Adhaeribacter radiodurans: one gene and its partner. The protein of the gene in region 1 interacts with the protein of each later gene in a pairwise test. Links are inferred from orthologs where the notes say so. Each region holds a gene or a part of one and is shown in the gene's direction. Other genes may lie near its edges.

What was found.
Region 2: the proteins of HUW48_RS06615 (region 1) and dnaE interact in binary tests that used the Escherichia coli proteins (3 or more experiments, as listed by UniProt). The link is inferred for Adhaeribacter radiodurans from one-to-one orthologs.

What each region holds. Positions count from the first base shown.
Region 1 is NZ_CP055153.1:1,567,177-1,574,784, forward strand. Bases 2,156-5,027 are described here. They hold HUW48_RS06615 (DNA polymerase III subunit gamma/tau), read left to right. Parts: upstream 2,156-2,554; coding sequence 2,555-4,501; downstream 4,502-5,027. Other genes in these bases: HUW48_RS06610 (SDR family oxidoreductase), read left to right, coding at 2,156-2,355; HUW48_RS06620 (M16 family metallopeptidase), read left to right, coding at 4,880-5,027. Also shown: HUW48_RS06600 (S41 family peptidase), read right to left, coding at 1-424; Holliday junction resolvase RuvX, read left to right, coding at 863-1,276; more of HUW48_RS06610, read left to right, coding at 1,474-2,155; more of HUW48_RS06620, read left to right, coding at 5,028-7,608. UniProt on the Escherichia coli protein: Part of the beta sliding clamp loading complex, which hydrolyzes ATP to load the beta clamp onto primed DNA to form the DNA replication pre-initiation complex.
Region 2 is NZ_CP055153.1:1,430,630-1,438,044, reverse strand. Bases 2,357-6,580 are described here. They hold dnaE (DNA polymerase III subunit alpha), read left to right. Parts: upstream 2,357-2,744; coding sequence 2,745-6,380; downstream 6,381-6,580. Other genes in these bases: HUW48_RS27210 (hypothetical protein), read right to left, coding at 2,582-2,707. In the rest of the region: HUW48_RS06145 (LysM peptidoglycan-binding domain-containing protein), read left to right, coding at 1-764; HUW48_RS06140 (MFS transporter), read right to left, coding at 920-2,257; HUW48_RS06130 (DUF4056 domain-containing protein), read right to left, coding at 6,601-7,415. UniProt on the Escherichia coli protein: DNA polymerase III is a complex, multichain enzyme responsible for most of the replicative synthesis in bacteria. This DNA polymerase also exhibits 3' to 5' exonuclease activity. The alpha chain is the DNA polymerase catalytic subunit.

The sequences.
Region 1 (7,608 bases):
GCGGAGCCACAATTTGAACAGTATCTTTAAAAATATTAAATTCTACCCCAATACCGTCGAAGTCGCCTTCTAAATAAGAGCGGGCAACATCCATTTCACTGGCCGGAATGTAAGCGGTGTGCGGGTCTAATTTTTCGAGCATCTGATTAATGGCAAAATCAGAAAGCTCTTCTACGTTAACCGTATCCACGTAATCCCGATCGATATAAGAAAGAATGTCCCGGAATTTTAAATAACTTTTAGCCGTACCCTGCGGGTTATTACCAGAAGGCTGGAAACCATTTGCTCCAATTAATATACCGGTTGCCAGTGCCAAACCTAAAAACAAAGGTAACCTTACCTGGAAAGTAGAATTTTTAAATTTTTCGCTCATGTTCATTAAACTTTTTTGGTGCAAGCAGCTTTCCATAATGCTTGCGGGCATTAGCAATCTAATATATTAGAATAAAGGCTATTTAACTACTTTTTAGACAAATACCCTTAAAATAAAGTTGCTTCTTTAAATGGATTATCCCATTAGTACAGCTAATTTTTATTTGCGCCTAGATATTATTGAAAATTGTAGTCAACTGCTTACTAATCAATAGTTCCGGAATATTACGTTGCTGCAGTTGTCTACGTAATTTTACTTGCATTAAGTTAAGCTAAACCAAGGTAAATTTGCTTCTAGAATATTAAAAATAATTTAATTATATGTAAACGGGCCAGTAAATAAAAAGTGAAGCCATGCACCTGAAAAATTTACTTTTTTTCCTGAAACTCTGAGTTGAACCCTGGTACTTTACCGAATAAGGCGTATGTAACGTAATACTTACTGCGACCAAATAATTATTTTTACTTAAAATTTAAAACTTTACTTAGCGTGGCCAGAATTGTAGCTATTGATTACGGAAACAAACGGGTTGGATTGGCTGTAACCGATCCCTTAAAATTAATTGCAACACCTCTCGAAACGGTTCATGCAAAAGATATTTACGATTTTTTGAAAAAATACACGCAAGAGCAAGAGGTAGAAGCCTTTGTAGTAGGTATGCCCAAAAAACTAGATAATACCCCTACCGATGTAACCAGCGCCGTAATTGGTTTTGTGCGTAAACTGCAAAAAGAAATACCTGCTATTCCGGTACATACCTTAGACGAGCGCTTTACCTCCCGAATGGCATTTCAGGCTATGATTGCGGGTGGACTGAAGAAAAAAGACCGCCAAAACAAAGCTACCATAGATAAAGTAAGCGCAGCCATAATCTTGCAGTCGTACCTAGAGGCAAATCCATAAACTATCATTAAACTATCACTCAAATTGTCTAATACCCTGTTTTGGTACCAGAAACATTTATATTAAATATTTGTACCCTTTCAGTAGAACAAATTAACTAATAACGGTTTACTCTTTAGATTATCAATTTTTAATAAATTATTTTAAACCCGATAGTCTTATACCCGTTCTGGAGTTTAATACTGTAAATACAAACTATGCACGAAACTATTTTAGTTACCGGTGCTACCGGCACGGTGGGCAGCGAAGCCATTAAAGCTTTATCTACGGAAGATGTAAAAGTGCGAGCAGGTGTGCACTCCATTATAAAAGGCGACCGGTTGAAGGTATTCCCGAATGTAGACCTGGTAGAAATTGATTTTTCCCGTTCTGAATCTTTAAAAGTAGCTTTGACCGGTGTTACCCGCGTTTTCCTGATTACACCTTTAACGCATAATCAAGTAGAAATAGCCAAAAATTTTATTGATGAAGCAAAACAAGTAGGAGTAAAGCAAATAGTACGATTATCGGCTATTGGAGCGGACGCCGAACCAGGTATCCAGTTAGGCCGCTGGCACCACGAAATAGAAAAACATTTGGAAAACTCTGGTATCCCGTACGTAATCTTGCGGCCAACTTCGTTTATGCAAAACTTTATTAATTACGCAGGGGCTAGTATTTTACAAGAAAATAAAATTTATCAACCACTCGGGGAGGGCAAAGTGAGCTACATTGATGCCCATAATATTGCTGCAGTAGCGAAAGTAGTTTTAACGCAAAATGATTTTAAAAACCAGGTACTAGAGTTAACCGGTCCGGAAGCTATTTCGGTGCAGGAAGTTGCGGCTATTTTATCTGAAGTTACCGGCCGCACCATTACCTACGTAGATGTGCCCGACCAAGCCGCCCGACAGGCCATGAGCAGCATGCATGCTCCGGATTGGATGATTGATGCGATGATGGAACTTAACAATATCTCAAAATCGGGTTACGCAGCTACTGTTACGGATACGGTAGAAAAAATTACCGGACAACGAGGCCGAACATTTAAAGAATTTGCCCAGGAAAACGCCCATTTTTTTATTCCGGAACACCTTTAATAGTGTCTTATAGCCAGTATATTGTTAAGTAAAAGTAGCCGAAACAATTTATTTCGGGTTAGGTGAAGAAAACAAATCTGAGGCTTAAATTTTTAATAAAATTGCTGTTTTAATTTAATATATTGATCTATAGCAGGTTAGTGCAAGGTTAAACTTTTAGCTTTCAAGCTTACACCGGTTTTCTTATCTTTGTTTAAGGATGGAAAACTTTGTTGTATCGGCACGTAAATACCGGCCAGCTACTTTCGATAGCGTGGTGGGGCAGCACCACATTACCACTACGCTTAAAAATGCGATTAATAGTAATCACCTGGCCCAGGCATTTTTATTTTGTGGCCCCAGGGGAGTGGGTAAAACTACTTGCGCGCGTATTTTAGCGAAAACCATCAATTGCCAGAATATTACACCTACTACCGAGGCTTGTAATGTATGTGAGTCGTGCCGGAGTTTTAATAACAACGCTTCGTTTAACGTTCACGAACTCGATGCTGCTTCTAACAACTCCGTAGAAGATATCCGGAATTTAGTAGAACAAGTTCGTTATGCCCCGCAAACTGGTAAATACAAAATATATATCATCGATGAGGTGCATATGCTCTCGAACTCGGCTTTTAACGCGTTCCTGAAAACCCTGGAAGAGCCGCCTTCTTACGCTATTTTTATTTTAGCTACCACCGAACGGCACAAAATTATTCCAACTATCTTGTCGCGTTGCCAGATTTTCGATTTTAACCGAATCCGGATTGAGGATATGGTTAAGCACTTAAACAATATTGCGGCGAAAGAAGAAATTACCGCGGAAGACGATGCTTTACATTTAATTGCTCAGAAAGCAGATGGAGCCTTGCGCGACGCTCTTTCCATTTTTGACCAGATGGTGACGTTTTCCGGAAACAAGATTACCTACAAAGCAACCGTAGATAACTTGCACATTCTGGATTATGATTATTATTTTAAGTTAACGGATTATTTTCTGGCCAATAATTTATCGGGTACTTTACTTTTATTCGATGAGATTTTAAAAAACGGGTTCGATGCCCATAATTTCGTTTTAGGGATTGGGGAACACTTCCGGAGTTTACTCGTGTGTAGAGATCCGGTAACGGTGCAATTGCTGGAAGTATCGGATAATATTAAAACCAAATATGCGCAACAAGCGCAGAAAGCTTCGTTGTCGTTGTTATTGTCCGGGTTAAATATTGTGGCGGCTTGCGACCAGAACTTTAAAAATAGTAAAAATCAGCGCTTGCACGTCGAGCTTTGCCTCATGAAACTGGTACACTTGCCCTCGGCAGTTACCTTTGCGAAAGACTTCTCCTCCAACGGCGACGTCAAAAAAAAAACTAGCTTAGAATCGGATGTTAAAGTAAATACGCTTTCTGAAGCACCGGGTGTAACTTCTATGCCAGATACAAACGGTCAGAAAGCATCGACTACCTCAATTACCTCAACTGCTAATGGGGCAAGTGTTGTTCCAGTGGCTATGCCAATTAATGATAGTAATGGAAGCGTTGTGGCAGAACCAATGTCGGTTACTTCACCCACGGCAATAAATAAATTACCTCCGGTGCCAACTGTGCCGCTGCCCGCGCCTAATGTACCCGAAGATCAATACACCGAACAACAATTTATCCGGCCGGCTGCTCCCTTGCCACCTGCCAAAAAAATAGTAAAGTTACCTAGTTTAAAAGACATTAAGGCCCAGGTACAAAGTCCAGTTGTTAACCAAGAGGCGGCAGTTTTAGAAGCAGAACCAGAAAGTCTTAACCAAGGCTCTATTCAGCCAGTTAATCAATTTGAGTTTGAAATGGTATGGAAACAGCTCACCGAACAGAAAAAAGCCGAAGGGAAAATGGCGGAATACATGATTCTGAATCGGCCGGTGCAACTAACCTCTACTAATGAAATAAGGTTAGAGGTAGAAAACCACGTGCAAATTGAACAATTTAATTCTATCCGCGCCGAATTTTTAGCAGCATTGCGAAACCGGTTGCGCAATAATCGCCTTAATGTAAAAATCGAAGTAAAAACGCAGGTAGAAGGAGTAAAGCTGTATACCTCCATAGATAAATACAACTACCTCGCTGAACGGTATCCCATCTTACCTGAGATAAAAAAACGATTGGGCTTAGATACTTCTTTTTAAATTTTCAGTTCTCCGGGTAAGCTCAAAATAAGGGAGTAGAGATTACCCGAAATAGTAAATTTCATTCCTCTCAGGCTTTACTTTACAGTAAAAATTTACTTTTTTATCTGAATTCAGATCCGGCATTTCAAATTCTTTACTGGCCAAACTATAATTCCAGGTTCTGACGCAAATCAAAATTTTTTGAGAGAATTGGTGATAAAGATACAACGTAGCTTAGATGGCTTCTTCTTCCGTGTTTTTAGCTTGTTGCAGGTGGAGGGGTAAACAATAGCTTAAACTAATAATTCATCAGATCACCTCGTTATTTAACTACAAATAAAAATCCTATATTTAATCATCAGAGATTACATTCAGTTCACGCATTTATTTCCTATAATGAAGAAAATATTTTATCCCTGGCTTTTAGTCGCCGTGTTGTTGCTGCCCCAGTGTAAAACTACTAGCCGGCAAACAAGTACTCCTCCAACTGCCACTACTGACCCGACTGCCCAACCAAAAGAAAAAACTTATACCTATACCACTGCCCCCGGCGATTCTTTAAAAGCAAGAATTTATAAGCTGGATAATGGGTTAACGGTGTATTTAACCGACTACAAAGATGCCCCACGTATTCAAACGTACATTGCCGTGCGGGCCGGTAGTAAAAACGATCCGGCTACGGCTACGGGTTTAGCTCACTATTTAGAACACATGGTGTTTAAGGGAACCTCTAGATTAGGTTCTTTAGATTATGCCAAAGAAAAACCAGAACTCGATAAAATTGAACAGCTCTACGAATTGTATCGCAGTAAAAAAGATGCCGTTGAGCGGAAGAAAATTTACCATCAGATTGATAGTGTTTCTGGAGTGGCCGCTAAGTACGCTATTGCCAACGAATACGATAAAATTCTAGCTTCAATTGGCGGTAGCGGCTCTAATGCTTACACCTCGGTAGAGCAAACAGTTTATACCGGAGATATTCCAGCAAACCAACTGGAAAAATGGGCGATGGTAGAAGCCGAACGTTTCGGGGAAATGGTGCCGCGCTTGTTTCATACCGAACTGGAAGCGGTTTACGAAGAAAAAAACCGTACGCTGGATAGCGATGGCCGCAAGGTATTTACTGCTATGCTCGAAGGATTATTCCCGACGCACCAATATGGCACGCAAACTACTATTGGCACCATCGAACACCTGAAAAATCCTTCTATTACCGAGATAAAAAAGTATTTTGATGCGTATTATGTGCCCAATAATATGGCCATTGCCATGAGCGGCGACTTAGATCCCGATCAAACTATCCGGATTATTGATAAATACTTTGGTAAACTAAAATCAAAGCCACTGCCCACCTACACGTCACCCGCTGAAGCTCCCATTGCCAAACCAGTAGTAAAAGAGGTGTTAGGGCCCAATGCCGAAAGTATGATGCTGGGTTTTCGTTTTCCGGGTGTTACTACCCGCGAAGCTTTGGTGCTGGAAATGATTAGCCAGATACTCGCTAATGGCCAAGCCGGACTTATCGATTTAAATTTAAATCAAAAACAAGTTGTATTAGAAGCCTCTTCGTTCGATTATACCATGAACGATTATTCGGCGAATTTGCTGTCGGGTACTCCGCGTCAAGGGCAGACTTTAGAGCAGGTAAAAGATTTGCTTTTAAGTCAGGTTAATTTGGTAAAGCAAGGTAAGTTCGAAGATTGGTTAATTCCGGCTATTATAAATAATAATAAAATGGCCTTAATGAAATCATACGAAAGTAATGAGGCTCGGGCGGATGCTTTTGTGAGCGCCTTTGTGGCACGCCAGGATTGGAAAGATTACATCCAGCGCGATAAAGATTTTGCCGGAATTACTAAGCAGGAAGTAATGCAGGTGGCTAATAAATTCTACGGTAATAATTACGTGGTGGTTTATAAACGTATCGGCAAAGATCCAAACATGCAGAAAGTAGAAAAACCTACTATTACTCCCGTTTCCGTAAACCGCGATGCTCAATCTGACTTTTATAAACAGGTAATGGCCGGCAAAACAACGGAACTGCAACCCGTTTTTGTAGATTATAAAAAGGACATTAGCGAGGTAAAATTAAAGCAGAATATACCTCTTTATTACACCCGAAATAAGGAGAATGGCTTGTTTAACCTGTATTATATTCTGGAAACCGGCACTAATAATAATTTAAAGTTAGGATTAGCAGTTAATTACCTTAAATATTTAGGGAATGATAAATTTAGTGCGGAGGAATTACAAAAAGAATTTTACAAGTTAGGCTGCTCTTTTGATGTGTTTACTTCACAAGAACAAGTGTACGTGAGTTTATCGGGGCTAGACGCAAATTTTGAAAAAGGATTAACCTTGTTCGAAAGTGTATTACAAAATCCGAAATCCGACCAACAAGCTTTAACCGATTTAATTGCCGGAATTTTAAAAGAACGGGCTGATGCGAAGCGGAATAAAAGTACTATTCACAGTGTAGCTATGGTTAATTACGCGAAATATGGCCCTAAAAACCCGTTCACGAACATAATACCCGAAAATCAGCTCAAAAAAGTTAAGCCGCAGGAATTAGTTGATTTAATAAAAACTATACCTACTTACGAGCATCACGTGCTGTATTACGGTCCACGACTAGCCGAGAACTTAACTACAATCCTCAATACCAACCATATTGTTCCGGCAACCCTGAAGCCGGTGCCACCTTTAAAAGTATTTCAGGAGCGTGACATTGCAGAACGCCAGGTATATTGGACCGATTACAACATGGTGCAAGCCGAGTTAATTTTCCTGACCAAATCTTTTAACTTCGATGCGAAACAAGTGCCTACTATAACCTTATACAACGAGTATTTTGGTGGCAACATGGGTTCCATTGTATTTCAGGAATTACGAGAATCAAAAGCCTTGGCTTATTCAGCCAGTTCCAGGTATGCTAATGCCAGCCGAAAAGACCGCGCAAATTACATCTTGTCGTATATTGGAACCCAATCGGATAAGTTACCAGAGGCAATGGAAGGCATGCAAACTTTACTAAATGATATGCCGCAAGCAGAAGCTAATTTTGCTAATGCCAAAGAAAGTATCCGGAATAGCATTGCCACGGAGCGAATTACTAAATCCAGTAT
Region 2 (7,415 bases), 140 kb from region 1 along the record:
TACCTAATGCAGGTTCAAAAGCCGAAACGGGAATTACCTCCAAAAATGATTCCATTCAGGAATCAGAAAATCAGGCATCCTCTTCGAGCGATGTTGCTCAAGTTTCAGATTCCGAAGACGATGTGATAGTAGATTCTACTTTAGCCAGTGAAGAATCTCAAGAGGAAGTTGCCCAAAATACGGAGCCTAAAAACCAGAATTTGTATCCTAACCGGAAAGGAACTTCAACCAATGATTCTGTTCTTCTTGATTCAGAATCTATAGCCACTGCTTCCGAAACTTCAGATACAGTTAATTCGAAAGAAAAAGTAAATATTACTCCGTCAGGAACTATTGCCAACACGGTTTCCGTAACTATAACCGAACACGTGGTTACGAAGGGTGAAACCTTGTATAGTATTTCGCGGCTTTACGATATTCCGGTAAATCAACTGCAAACCTGGAATAATTTAAGCACTTTAGGATTAGCTATTGGGCAAAATCTACGGCTTACTCCGCCTACCGATACTCCTGTTCAAAGTGTTTCGGTAGTTACGAAACCAATAGTAACAGTTGCTTCTATGCCACCGGTAACCGAACGGGCTACTACGGCAAATGCGGTAACTACGCAACACGTGGTATCAGCCGGCGAATCTATGTACCAGATTTCCCGGAAATACGGAGTTACCATTAAAGAAATTATGGATTGGAACAACAAATCGGATTTCAGCGTGGCGCCGGGTGAAAAACTTACTATTAAACCAAAATCCAGTAGCCGGAAGTAGTTGGTTTCAAGTTATAGGTTACAGGTTACAAGTTGCAAGTTATAGGTTGCAAGCTAAAAGGTTTAAAAGTTAGTTAATAATTATAAAGGAAAGCTCCATGCTTCAGATGAAGTGGGGTTGGGAGCAGTTTATTACCTTTTATCTAAAGCTACTAATTACCGCTGTTCGGGAGCCATGGTTAAGTTAGAGGCGGTTTGTACTCCGGTTGCCACCTGCGGTAAAATACCTAATTGTTGGTAAATTGGCCGTACTAACCGGCGCATTTTGGGCAATTGTATTGCAAACGGAATTACAATTAAACTACACAAACAACCACAGATCAAAAGCGTGTAGGGCACCCCAATACGATTGGCCAAGGTACCTGCCAGCAACGAACCAAATGGCGCCATTCCCAGAAATGCCATGGAATAAAAACTCATCACCCGGCCACGTTTATCATCTTCAACAATAGTCTGCAAAATAGTATTATTTGCCGCCATTTGCACAATCATGCCAAAACCGGTAATAGTAATAAATACAAGTGCAAACCCAATGTGGCGCGTAAAAGAGAAACAAATTAAGCCAAAAGAAAGCATTAAGGTAGCCGTAATAATTACTTTTCCTAAACCTAACACCGACGGACGCTTTGCCAGGTATAAAGCCCCGGTTAATGCCCCAATTCCGGAAGCTCCCATTAAATAACCGAGTGTGTTAGCGCCACCGTGCAAAATATCGCGGGCAAATACTGGCATTAAAACACTAAAAGGCATGCCAAACAAGCTAATTAAGCCAATTTGCAGCAGAATTGCCCGAATGGGTGGAAAACCTACTACGTATTTAAATCCTTCGCGCAACGATTCCCATACCCGTATGTCTTTTTTTGTAGAAGGTTTAAGCTGAACCCGAAGACTTAAAAGAGAAAAAAGTACGGCTATATAACTAAGCGCATTAAGTGCAAAGCACATCCCCTCCCCTACCGCCGCAATTACTAAACCTGCAATAGAAGGTCCGGCTAAACGGGCCACATTAAACAGCGACGAATTTAAAGCAATGGCATTACTAACATCTTCCCGCTTATCAATCAGGTTTATGACGAAGGACTGCCGGGTAGGAGTATCAAAAGCATTAACAATTCCTAAGAATATACTCAGAGCCAAAATCCAGTAGATAGTTACCGCATTAGTAAGCACCAACACGGCTAGAATTGTAGCTTGCAGCATAGCTAGAGATTGCGTTAAAATTAAAATGCGGTGTTTATTAAATCGATCAGAAAGTACACCGGCAAAAGGCCCTAACAGAAATGCTGGTACCTGACCGGCAAAACCCAAAATACCTAACAACAAAACAGAATTAGTAAGTCGATAAACCAGCCAGCTCATGGCTACCTGCTGCATCCAGGTACCAATTAAAGAAACACCTTGCCCCATAAAAAAGAGCCGGTAATTCCGGTACTGCAAGGCCCGAAACATTTCGGCTAATGTAACTTTGTTTTTCTTCTCTGCTGTTGCTTCCATTCGTTTACCCTGATCTGGTTTTTCGTTACCAAACTAACTTTACGAAAAAGTTAACAATAGGCTGAAATAATTTTAAATCAGTAAAAAATTAAATCCGGAACTAAGGTTGGGCTCTTTTAAGAAGGTTTATGCTTCCATTCGTCAGAAAGTGCCCACTGTAGGCACCAGAACTTTAAAAAACCATTTATTGCCAAAGGAAACAGGTGTCAGGCTTTCTTCACTAACTGATTCGCCGAAATATTTACTAAAACTAGGATGCGGATTTAGTAACATAACTGGTGCTTTGATTTTTAGCTTATCTAACTTTCCTGCTTACCCATAATCTTAAGCAAGGAGTAACCTAATGAGCTTAACTTTTGCTTTCGGAACTGCTACTTTTTGCTTAATTTTATTGTTGTGAACCGGAGATAATGGTAGTTCAACCGATGCTGATTTTTCCTTATCTTCCATTTCTAATTTGTAATTATTAATTTCTAATTCACTTCTCGTGCCTGAATTCTCGCATTTACACTGCCATACTCAATACTCTTTGCTCGATGGTGCTGCCAGCATTGGCGGCCTGATGAAGAAAGCCCAAGCCGATGGTATGAAGGCCGTTGCTATGACCGACCACGGTAATATGTTTGGGGCTTTTAACTTTGTGGCCGAAGCCAATAAATACAACGTAAAACCCATTGTGGGCTGCGAATTTTATTTGGTGCAGGACCGCCATCAGAAAGTTTTTACTAAAGAACAACGCGATAACCGCTACCATCAACTTTTATTGGCCAAAGACCAGGACGGCTACAAAAACCTGTCGAAGCTTTGCTCCATGAGCTACATTGAAGGTTTGTATAGTAAATGGCCACGCATTGATAAAGAGCTTCTGCAAAAATACTCGAAGGGCTTAATTGCCACCAGTTGCTGCATTGGGGCGGAAGTACCGCAAGCTATTTTATGGAAAAGCGAAGAAGAAGCCGAAGAAATATTGAAATGGTGGCTCGATTTATTCGGCGAAGATTATTACATCGAAATTCAGCGGCACGGCCTGCAAAATATTGATAACACCGGTAAGAGCCAGGAAGATGTAAACCAGGTATTACTCAAGTGGGCGAAGAAATACAACGTAAAAGTAATTTGCACCAACGACTCGCACTACATTGAGCAAAACGACTGGAATGCCCACGACATTCTGCTCTGCGTGAATACCGGCGAAGACGAAAGTATTCCGGTTGGTGATTTCAACACCAAATATTTCCGGTTGTTAACTTCTAAGGGCGAGGTTGCTTACGACCACCTGGATAACCTCCGCAAAAACTTAAACAACGACGAAGTAGCCCGCCGGATGCTGTACCGGATTGAAGAAGAAATGCAGAAGCCCCGGCCGCAAACCCGCTTTGGTTTCCCCAACGACGAATTCTACTTCAAAACGCAGGCGCAGATGAACCAACTGTTCCGCGACGTGCCGGAATCAGTAGACAATACAAACGAAATCGTTGATAAAATAACGCCGCCCAAACTGCAGCGCGATATACTATTACCCAACTTTCCGATACCGGCGGAACACGCCGGACCGGATGCTTTTTTGCGCCATTTGACCTTTGAAGGCGCTAAGAAACGGTACAAAGAAATTACCCCCGAAGTTGAAGAACGCCTGAACTATGAGCTGCAGATTATCGAAACCATGGGATTTGCGGGTTACTTTTTAATTGTGCAGGACTTTATTAATCAAGGCCGGGCCATGGGAGTAGTAGTTGGGCCGGGCCGGGGTTCCGCCGCCGGTTCGGCGGTAGCCTATTGCGTTGGTATTACCAACATCGACCCCATAAAGTATTCCCTGCTTTTCGAGCGTTTTTTAAATCCGGAACGGGTAAGTATGCCCGATATTGATATTGACTTCGACGACGAAAACCGCCAGCGCGTAATCGACTACGTGGTGGGGAAATACGGTAAAACCCAGGTAGCCCAGATTATCACTTTTGGTACCATGGCGGCCAAATCGAGCATTAAAGACGTGGCCCGCGCTACCGAATTGCCTTTATCTGAGGCTAATGAACTGGCCAAAATGGTGCCCGAAACGCCGGGTACTACCCTGGCTAAAGCATTTATAGAATCGCCGGAACTGGCTAACATTCGGGCGGGCAACGACCACCGGGGAAAAGTAGTGCAACTGGCAGAAAAATTGGAAGGTTCTGTCCGTAATACCGGTATTCACGCGGCAGGGGTAATTATTGCTCCCGATGATATTACCAATTACATTCCGGTTTCTACCTCTAAAGATTCAGACCTGCTCATAACGCAGTTCGACGGTAAGGTAATTGAAAGCGCGGGCATGCTGAAAATGGACTTTTTGGGTCTCAAAACCCTAACCATTATTCGCGATGCTTTAGAATTGATTAAGACCAATCACGGCGTAGATATTAATATCGATGAAATACCTCTGGAAGACGAAAAGACTTTTGCGCTCTACCAACGCGGTGACACCATTGGTACCTTCCAGTTTGAATCCGAAGGCATGCGGATGTACTTAAAAGATTTGCAGCCAACGAATATCGAGGATTTAATTGCCATGAACGCGCTTTACCGGCCCGGTCCAATGCAGTTCATTCCTAACTTTATTAACCGGAAACACGGCCGCGAACCGGTTGAATACCCGCACGAACTGCTGGAACCCATCCTGAATTACTCCTACGGCATTATGGTGTACCAGGAGCAAATTATGCAAACGGCCCAGATCTTAGCGGGCTACTCCCTGGGTGGTGCCGACTTGCTGCGCCGGGCAATGGGTAAAAAAGATATGGCCAAAATGGCCAAAGAGCGAGAGAAATTTATTAAAGGTGCCAAGGAACTCCATAAAATACCCGAGAAAAAAGCGTCGGAAGTATTCGACGTAATGGAGAAATTTGCCCAGTACGGCTTTAACCGGTCGCACTCGGCGGCTTACTCGGTAGTGGCTTACCAAACAGGTTATTTAAAAGCGCATTACCCCGCAGAGTACATGGCGGCCGTTCTCACGCACAACATGAACGATATTAAGAAAGTAACTTTCTTTATCGAAGAAGCGCGTCGCCAGCAAGTACCGGTGTTGGGTCCGGACGTGAACGAATCCATCTATAAATTTAACGTTAACAAAGATGGCGCTATTCGTTTTGGTTTAGGAGCGGTAAAAGGAACTGGCGAAGCAGCGGTAGAAGCTATTCTGGAAGAACGGGAGAAAAAAGGACCCTACTCCGATGTTTTTGACTTTGCCAAACGAGCCAATTTGCGGGCAGTAAACAAGAAAACTTTTGAAAGTTTAGCCCAAGCCGGAGCATTCGATTCGTTTGAGCGCTACCACCGGGCGCAATACATTGAAATACCCGACGGCGAAAACCTGAATTTACTCGAAAAATCTATCCGTTTTGGTAACCAATACCAGGCCGAGCAAAGTTCCTCCCAACAATCGTTGTTTGGCGGTGGTAGTGCCGTGCAAATTCCCTTGCCCAAAGTACCGGAAGTAGCACCTTGGAGCCAAACCGAAATGCTGCGCCGGGAAAAAGAAGTGGTAGGTTTTTACATTTCCGGTCACCCGCTCGACCAGTTTAAATTAGAAATTGACTCGTACTGCACTTGTCCTTTGGACCGAATTGCCGAATACAAAAACCGCGATATTTCAGTGGCCGGTATTGTAAGTAATATTGTCATCCGGACGGGAAAAAACGGAAATCCATTTGCGCTGTTTACCCTGGAAGATTATGATTCTACTTTAGGTCTGGCTTTGTTCGGGGAAGATTACGTAAAGTTCTCGCCTTATTTAAAAGACGGTATGTTCTTGTTTGTAAAAGGCAAAGTAACCTTGCGTTATAAATCAGAAGACCAGTGGGAATTGAAGCCTACCAACATGCAATTGCTCGGCGATGTGGCCGAAAAATTAGCCCAGGGTGTTCGGTTAGACATCGACCTTCGTACTCTGAATGCTCTGCAAATCGACCATATTGAACAAGCCGCACAGGAATCACCTGGCCAGAAAAAACTGGAACTGGTACTCTGCGAACCCAACGAACGCCTCACCGTGGAAATGTTCTCCCGCAAATACCGCATCGACCCGAAAACATTTATTTTGAAGGTAAAGGAAAAGGAATTGGGGGTTTGTAAGTTGTTGTAGATTTTAATGCTGTCATTAAGTGTCAGGTGATAACACCTGACACGGCAGAACCTACAACAAGAAGGTTTGCTTAGCTGCCCCTGCATGCCGCCAGTCTGAGTTTATACACCTGGATAAGATAGCAATATGAAGGAGTAAAAAACGAAAAAGGCCCATGTATTATGGGCCTTTTGTTGTAGTAATTTATCTGAGATTAATAATCAATATGAACAAAAATATTTCAACTACCAGACCGCCAATTTACGATTCGTGAATTAGTTTGCAGTTGTTGGGCCCGCTCTTCTTTTTCAATCTGGCGCAGAAGTAAAGCAAAATCTGTTTGGGTAACAAAATGTTTTTCTTCTTCCGGAAAAATTAAGTGAAGCGGCACTTTATAGCTTGGCTTAATCGTAAGCTGGTAAAAGTCAGATAAGGACTTATGAGCTTGTGTCTGGTCCGGAACAGTTAACTCAAAAGCAGCTGCATCTAGGGCGTTAGCTGTACCCGGGAGAAGCAAAGGCCTTACAACTGGATAAACCTCTATCTGGCGCGCCAACAATATTTTGCCGCTAGGTAACCTTTTATCGCGTGTCCACCAAACATTAAGTACACTTTCCATGGCAGCATGGGTATCTGCTTCAGTGGCTACAGCTTCTAAATTATTTAATGTTTTGGCTATTAATTGAGTTATGGCTTGCTCGTAGGGTAAATCGCTTTTAAGAGCTTCCATGCCCAAGGTAACCCCTAATAAGTTGGAGTATGCATCTTCGATAGAAAAGCTGGAATACCGTTCGGTAACAAAAGGGATATAAGAGGCGCCATACCAGGTGGCTATTTCGTGCCACACCGATAAGTCATAAGCAATCCGGCCAGCCAATAAAATGGCATCTGTGCTATCTAAATCGGCGGGTATATTCAGGTTTAACTCTTTTGTACCACCTTCATGTCCCAAGCGTTGGATTGTTACGCCATTTTTTTGACTTTCCCGAATTAAAGCATACAGGTAGGCTGTCCAATCGGCTTGATCACGTAAGTGGCCCATATCAACAAAACCGC